DNA from 2 places in the Curtobacterium sp. 22159 genome. Region 1 is predicted to be linked to the other one. Evidence: riboswitches for the same ligand, from Rfam matches in the RefSeq annotation. Region 1 holds a riboswitch; the other holds the start of a gene.
What was found. Region 1 has a riboswitch for thiamine pyrophosphate ahead of ACTJKO_RS17115 (ECF transporter S component). Riboswitches for the same ligand answer to the same signal wherever they lie in the genome.
Positions count from the first base shown of each region.

Region 2: it holds a riboswitch for thiamine pyrophosphate, as region 1 does, so the genes downstream of both, thiM (hydroxyethylthiazole kinase) here and ACTJKO_RS17115 (ECF transporter S component) in region 1, are expected to answer to the same signal.

Region 1 is NZ_JBQEPN010000019.1:6,793-10,795, reverse strand. It holds gene ACTJKO_RS17125 (energy-coupling factor transporter transmembrane component T family protein) at 1-131, opposite strand, end outside; gene ACTJKO_RS17120 (ABC transporter ATP-binding protein) at 128-1,717, opposite strand; gene ACTJKO_RS17115 (ECF transporter S component) at 1,714-2,352, opposite strand; TPP riboswitch at 2,347-2,458, opposite strand; gene ACTJKO_RS17110 (hypothetical protein) at 2,539-2,862, opposite strand; gene glgX (glycogen debranching protein GlgX) at 2,991-4,003, shown strand, end outside.
Region 2 is NZ_JBQEPN010000010.1:80,570-84,572, reverse strand. It holds gene thiD (bifunctional hydroxymethylpyrimidine kinase/phosphomethylpyrimidine kinase) at 1-53, opposite strand, end outside; gene thiE (thiamine phosphate synthase) at 50-823, opposite strand; gene thiM (hydroxyethylthiazole kinase) at 820-1,710, opposite strand; TPP riboswitch at 1,699-1,794, opposite strand; gene ACTJKO_RS12640 (NUDIX domain-containing protein) at 1,864-2,781, shown strand; gene ACTJKO_RS12635 (MFS transporter) at 2,825-4,003, opposite strand, start outside.

The DNA.
Region 1 (4,003 bases):
AGCGCGAGGACGCCGAGCAGCGGGGCCACCGGTTGCACTCCGCGGATGCCGCGGGCCCGCTCCGTTCCGTCGGGGCGTCCTGGAGGCGCGGCGCGGTCGGGTGCACCGGCCGCGGGAGTCGGGGCGGTCACCGCTGCACCGCCGTGCTGCGCGGGCGGTGCGGGAGCGCTGGGTCGCCGACGTGCGGCGCGTCGGGCGCCGCGTCGATGTCGTCGGTGTCGTCGGTGGCCGGGGTCGCGCCGGACGGCCCGAGCACGACCTCGTCGGCGTCGAGCGCCCGCACGAGGTCGCGGTCGTGCGTGACGGCGACGACGGCGGTGCCCGAATCCGCGAGCGCGCCGAGCCGGTCGACGACGGCCTGCCACGTCGCGCGGTCCTGCCCGGAGGTCGGTTCGTCGAGCACGACGACGGGCGGACGGGCGGCGATGACGGTCCCGATCGCGAGCCGTCGCTGTTCGCCGCCGGAGAGGGTGAACGGGTTGGCGTCCGCCAGGTGCGCGAGGCCGAAGTCGGTGAGCAGCTCGTCGACACGGGCGTCCACGTCGGGCAGACCGAGTGCGCGCGGTCCGACGGCGAGCTCCTCGCGGACGGTCCGGGCGACGAACTGGTGCTCGGGGTCCTGGAACACGGTGCCGATCCGGGCGGCGAGGCGACGGCTCGTCCAGGCTGCCGGTGCGTCCTCGTCGTCGTCGGTGAGCGCGCGGGTGGCCCGGAGCGTCCCCTCGGCGGGTCGGAGGAGCCCGGCGAGCGTGAGTCCGAGCGTGGACTTGCCGACGCCGTTCGGCCCGGTGACGGCGAGGACCCGACCGGCGCGGACGTCGAGGTCGATCCCGCGACCGACCGGCTGGCGTCGGCCCCGGGCGGTGCCGAGCGAGCGCGCCGTGAGCAGCTCGTCGCCCTCGGTGCGGTCCGCGCGGCGGGCGGAAGCGCGGGCGGGTCCGGAGCCGGGCACCCACACTCCGGCCGCGGTCAGCGCTTCCCGGTGCGATGCGAGCACGGCGTCGGGCGGGCCGTCGACGACCACACCCCCGCCGGCCTCGAGGAGCACGAGCCGGTCGACCAGGTCGAGCCAGGTGCCGATGCGGTGTTCGACGACGAGCATCGTGGCGCCGGTGGCGTCCAGCAGCGCCCGGACGGCGCCGTGCACCTGCTCGACGCCCGCCGGGTCGAGGTTCGCGCACGGTTCGTCGAGCACGAGCGCGCCGGGCCGCATGGCGAGCACGCCCGCGAGGGCCAGCCGCTGCCGTTGGCCACCGGACAGCATCGTGGTCGATCGGTCGAGCGGCAGGTCGAGGCCGACGACGTCGAGCGCCGATCGCACGCGTTCCCAGGTCTCCGCACGCGGGACACCGAGGTTCTCGCACCCGAACGCGACGTCGTCCCCGATGCGGGACATCACGGTGTGGGCCTCGGGGTCCTGCATGACGAGGCCGACGCGTCCGCGGACCGCGCGGGGGTCGGCTCCGTCGACGAGGACCGTGCCCTGCACCGACGCCGCGGTGTCGTCCGCGTCGTCCGGTTCATCGGGGAGCACCGCGGCGACGGCCCGCAGGAGCGTCGACTTGCCCGCTCCCGACGGCCCGACGATCGCGACGCGCTCCCCCGGCTCCACCGTCAGGTCGACGCCACGGACCGCCCAGTCACCGCGGTCGGCGTAGCGCCAGCCCCAGTCGCGGAAGGTGATCCGTGCCGGCGTCGTCCCGGACGCGGTGCTCACGCGACGGCGCGGTTCCGGCGCCTGGCGTGTTCCCGTCCAGCGGCGAACGACGAGAGCACGCCGGTCGCGGCGAGCGCGCGGACGAGGAGCCACCCGCCGGCCCCGGCGATCACGGCACCGCCGATGATCGCCGACACCACGTACGCGACCTTGAAGCCCGCGTCGAGGGCCGCGTACCAGAGCAGCGTGTCGTTGAGGCCGAGCGCCAGCCCGGCGGCCGCACCGGCGAGCACCACGACCGGCAGGCGGGTGCTGCGGTACAGGAACAGCGCGAGGACGAGCTCGGCGCCGAGACCCTGCACGAGTCCGGCCTCGAGCGTCAGCCAGCCCCACTGCGTCCCGAGCAGGGCCTCGACGGAAGCGGCCACCATCTCGGCGTACAACGCCGCTCCCGGCTTGCGGACGATGATCGCGACGACCGGACCGGCGAGCAGCCAGACGCCGCCGAAGAACGCCTGGGTGCCCGGGAGCAGGAGCGTCATCGCGGCGCTGAGCGGCTCGTAGGGGAACTCCCAGACCTTGAAGACGACACCGATCGCGACGGCGAGCACGCTCGCGACGACGATGTCGACGACGCGCCAGCGCAACGAGCGCTTCGCGGTGGACGGTACGGCTGACGACGTGCCTGTGGACATGGTCCTGACTCCTCCCTGCGCCGGCATGATCCGGATCAGGTTCGACGGTCGGAGCGCCACTCGCTCCCTCTCAGCCCGGCGGTCCCGGACTCCCGTGTGTGTCCCGCCAGTGTAGACGGGACGCGACTGCGTGACGAACGGGAGGCGCGGTGCCGACCGGCACCGCGCCTCCCGTTCGTCAGGACGTCACTTCTTGAGGACGCGCACCAGCTTGCGCAGCACCGTCCCGGTGACCCAGATCACCGGGACGCTCACCGCGAGCAGCGAGACGAGGTTCGGCTCGAACTCGAGGTCCCGGCCCGGTCGGCGGACGTACGCGCCGATCGGGATCGAGACGGAACCGCCGCCCCCGCCGCCGTTCTCGTCGCCGTCACCGCCGCCGCCGAAGCCGAACCAGCCGAGCGACACCGGGATGAGGGTCTGGTCGCCGACCTCGACCGGCTCCCCGTAGTTCGTGGAGACGCCCACGGGGCGCACCTTGTCTGCGATCTGCGTGACGATGTTGGCCATGCGCGCGAGGCTACTCGCCCCTCCCTCCACAGGACGCGGTGTCCACGAACCGCCCACGGCTGTGCCTTGTCTGCGGACGCGGACGGCCAGCGCCGATATGTTGGCGCCACCCACACCTGGAGGACCGTTTGCACACCTGGCCCGGCAACCCGTACCCGCTCGGTGCGACCTACGACGGAAGCGGCACGAACTTCGCGCTCTTCAGCGAGGTCGCAGAGCGCGTCGATCTCTGTCTCTTCGACGACGACGGCAACGAAGAGTGCGTCCCCCTCGTCGAGGTGGACGCGTACGTCTGGCACGCGTACCTCCCGAACGTCGGCCCCGGACAGCAGTACGGGTTCCGTGTCCACGGCGAGTACGACCCCGCGAAGGGACTGCGCGCCAACCCGAGCAAGCTGCTGCTCGACCCCTACGCGAAGGCGACCAGCGGGGACATCGACTGGGACCAGTCGCTGTTCTCGTACACGTTCGGCGACCCCGACTCGACGAACGACGACGACTCGGCGTCGCACATGATGAAGGGCGTCGTCATCAACCCGTTCTTCGACTGGCAGGGCGACCGCGCACCGCGGACCCCGTACGGCGAGACGGTCATCTACGAAGCGCACGTCAAGGGCCTCACCGAGACCCACCCGGACGTCCCCGAGGAGCAGCGCGGCACCTACGCCGGCGTCGCACACCCCGCGGTCATCGAGCACCTCCAGCGGCTCGGCGTCACCACGCTCGAGCTGATGCCCGTGCACCAGTTCGTGAACGACTCCACCCTGCAGGACAAGGGACTGTCGAACTACTGGGGCTACAACACGATCGGCTTCTTCGCGCCGCACTCGCACTACTCGTCCTCGGGCGACCAGGGCCAGCAGGTCCAGGAGTTCAAGACGATGGTGCGCGAGCTCCACCGCGCCGGCATCGAGGTCGTGCTCGACGTCGTCTACAACCACACCGCCGAGGGCAACCACCTCGGCCCGACCCTGTCGTTCCGCGGCATCGACAACGCGGCGTACTACCGCCTCGTCGACGACGACAAGCGGTACTACATGGACTACACGGGCACCGGCAACTCGCTCAACGTCGGGCACCCGCACTCGCTGCAGCTCATCATGGACTCGCTGCGGTACTGGGTGACCGAGATGCACGTCGA
Region 2 (4,003 bases), on a different contig from region 1:
GGGTCGGTGCCCGCGATCGACAGGACGCGCGGGACGCGTCCACCGCCGCTCACGCGTCCGCCTCGTCGCGCGTGGCGACGTCCAGGAGGAACGGATCACCCGGACCGACCCGCCTGCGGTCCGGCGGACCATCCGACCCGTGACCGAGCGGGTCGCCCGCCGGGCCCGCGCCGGTCCACGCGGCGACGAACGCGGCCGCCGAGGAACCGGGGTCGGCGGCCGCGCAGATGCCGGACACCACGGCGACCCCGGCCGCACCGGCGGCACGCAACGGTGCGACGTCGTCGAGCGTCACCCCGCCGATCGCCACGCACGGCACCTCCGTCGCAGCCGCGAGCCGCGCGAACCCCTCGTGGCCGAGCGCCGGCGGGTGGTCCGCCTTCGTCGCCGTGGGGTGCACCACGCCGACCCCGAGGAGGTCGACGGTGCCGTGCGGGAGCCGGGCGACGGCCGCGAGGTGCTCCGGCGTGTTCGCGGTCAACCCGACGTGCGCGTCCGGACCGAGCAGGGCGCGCGCGACCCCGACGGGGACGTCGGACTGCCCGAGGTGCACGCCCGCGACCAGGTGCGCGGCGGACCGTGCGGCGAGTGCGACGTCCAGGCGGTCGTCGACGACCACCGTCGCCCGGTCGCCCACCGCGTCCGCGACGGCGGCGCTCAGCGCGAGCAGGTCCCGGGCCGAGGCGTCCTTGTCACGCACCTGCACGAGGCGCACCCCGCCGTGCACCGCGGCCCGGACCACGCCGAGGACCCCGATCCCGTGCCGGTCCGACAGCCGACCGTCGGTGACGAGGTACACGCCGAGGTCCGCCGCGGCGCTCACGCGACCACCGCCGACGGCTCGACGGTGATACGGGCCTCGCGCACGACGTCCTCGGGGGTGAGCGACGCCAGACGGTCGAGGAACAGCGGCTGGAACGTGCCCGGACCGCCGGACGTCCTCGCGGCGAGTTCGGCCGCGATGGTGTGCACCGCGGTGGCTGCGACGGCCGCGGCTCCGGCGTCCCCGGGCGACACGGCCGTGAACGCGGCGACGACCGCTCCGAGGGCGCACCCGCCGCCGGTGATCCGGGTGAGCAGCTCCGTGCCGTTCGCGACCCGCACCGTGCCGGTGCCGGGCGCGACCACCAGGTCGACCGGACCCGACACGGCCACCGCGGCCACGCGCCTCCCGGGACCGCCCGGAGCGGTGACCGCGGCGACCGCGGCGTCCCGCGCGTCGTCCGCGCCGACCGTGCTGTCGACACCGTGGCCGCCCGCCGACGCGCCGAGGACCGCGAGCACCTCGGAGGCGTTGCCGCGCAGCACCGTCGGACCCGCGGCCAGGAGGCGTCGCGCCAGTGCCGTGCGGACCGGGAGCGAACCGACCGCGACCGGGTCGAGGACCCACGGCGTGCCGACGTCCACCGCGGCCGCGACGGCTTCCTCGGCGGCGGCGCGGGGCTCGGCGTGTGGGGTGCCGGTGTTCACCAGCAGCGCGTCGGCCACGCGCGCGAACGGTCCGGCCTCGGTGACGACGTCGACCATCGCGGCCGAGGCGCCGAGCGCCAGCAGCACGTTCGCGGTGACGTTCTGCACGACCGTGTTCGTGATGCAGTGCACCAGGGGAGCGCGGCCCCGGACGGCCTCGAGGAGCGTGGCGGTCCGGTCGGCCCAGTCGGGCTCGGCGCCACCGGTGGGTGCAGCGGGTACGGGCGCAGCAGTGTGCATGGACGATCCCTTCGCGAGTACGAACTCGAGCAGGTTCGACGGGTGTGATCTCAGCCGCCGGTTGCGGCACCCCGTGTCTCGGACGACACCGTACACGACGCTCTGCGACCACCGGCCGTCACAGCACCGGTGCCGTGTGGGAGGGTTGAGGACGTGCCAGATGCAACGCCTCCCGGGCCCCCTCCCGGCCCCCGCGACCCCGGCGACGCCTGGGCGATCGGCCCGGACGGGACGAAGGCGTGGGGGATCTTCGGCGCCGCCGGTCTCCTCGTCGACGACGGCGCCGGTCGCGTGCTGCTGCAGCACCGCGTCGAGTGGAGCCACCACGGCGGCACATGGGGCATCCCTGGCGGAGCGCGTCACCAGGGCGAGGACGCCGTCACCGGAGCCCTGCGCGAGTCGGCGGAGGAAGCCGGCGTGCCCCTCGACGGGGTCGACCTGCGCCACACGTCCGTCCTCGACCTGGGGTTCTGGACCTACACGACCGTGGTGGGGCGCGCCTCCAGGCCCTTCGAACCGGTGATCGCGGATCGCGAGAGCCTCGAGCTGGCGTGGGTGCCCGCGCGTGACGTCGACGACCTGCCACTGCACCCCGGGTTCGGCGCCGCCTGGCCGGCGCTGCGCGACCGGATGGCGACCACGCCCCACGTCGTGGTGGACGCGGCGAACGTCGTCGGCAGCGTCCCGGACGGCTGGTGGAAGGACCGGGCCGGGGCGGCCGCGCGGCTGGTCGCGTCGGTGGGGGCGCTCGCCGCGGCGGGACTGCCGGCGGCGGCGCTGGACCTGCCGTTCGACCGGTGGTGGCCGCGGTGGACGGTGGTGCTCGAGGGGGAGGCGCGGGCCGCTGCCGACCCGGCGACCGCGGTGCCCGGCGCCGGCGAGGTCGTCGGGGTCGTGCGTGCACCGGGGTCGGGCGACGACGCGATCGTCGACGCCGCGCGTGCCGCTGTGGGCGCCGGCGACGGCCCGGTCGTCGTCGTGACGGCGGACCGTGGGTTGCGGGAGCGTGTGGAGGCGCTCGGAGCGGTGCCCCACGGGCCCGCGTGGTTGCGCGACCGGTTCCCGAGCTGACGCCTCGTCTCCTGGTGCGTGCGGCCCGGCGGCACGCCGTTGATCAGTCGGCGTCGCCCGGGATGTGCTTCCGGGACGACACGAGCACCGCCGCCCACGACAGCACGCCGAGCCCGACGACCACCCACAGGACGACCGGCACGGCGACGACGTTCCCCACCGCCGCGATCACCGCCGGTGCCAGGAACCCGGCGTACGCCGCCGCGTAGAACACCCCGGTCAGTCCGGCGAGGTCGCGCGCGCCCGCGATCCGTTGCACCTCGAGCAGCGACGACACGAGCGCGAGGCCGATCCCGAGCCCGATCACCACGTTCGCGACGAGCCCGACCACCACGGACTGCAGCTGGATCGCGACGACGACCACGGCGATGCCGGCGGTCATGAGCGCCACGCCCGTCACCAGCCCACGGGCCGACACGGCCGAGTGCACGCGCTTGGCGAACGGTTGCACCGCGCTCGACACCCCGAGCGCGACGACGGTGGCCGCCGTCGCGAACACGAGCCCCCACGTGCCGGTCGCGCCGGCGAGCTTCGTCGGCAGGTACCCGTACCCGATGGCCGCGGAGCCGAAGATCCACGGTGCCGCGACGAGCACGACGCGGGTGAAGCGGCGGTGTCCGGCGCTCGGCACGGCGAGCTGCTTCCACCACGGACCGGGGAGGCCGCCCGTGCGGTTCGTCTCCGGGGTGCGCCAGACGACGACGGCGAACGGGACGGCGACCACGATGTGCACGAGGAACGGCAGCACCTCGGGGATCGGACCCCACTGCGCGATGAGCCCGGCGACGAGCGCGCCCGAGGCGGAGCCCAGCGTGAACGCGAGCGAGGCCCGCCGGGCACCGGAGCCGGCGTCCGCGGTCGGGTCGAACCGGCCCTGCGAGAGCTCCTTCACCCAGCTGTTGCCGACGGCCATGGCGATGCCCACGGTGATGCCGGAGAAGAGCCGTCCGGCCATCAGGAAGCCGGGGCCGAGCGGTCCGCACGCGAGCAGTCCGCTGCCGACCACGGCCGACACGATGCCGGCGAGCATGAGCGGACGACGCCCGTGCCGGTCCGAGAGCGACCCGGCGACGAGGAGTGCCGGCGCGAGCCCGAGCACGTACACGCCGAGGAGGACGTTGACGAGCAGCGACGAGTAGTGCGCGCGCTCCTCGTACATGAGCAGGAGCGGGGAGAACTGGTTGCCGCCCCACGAGCAGACGAACACCGCACCCCAGACCGC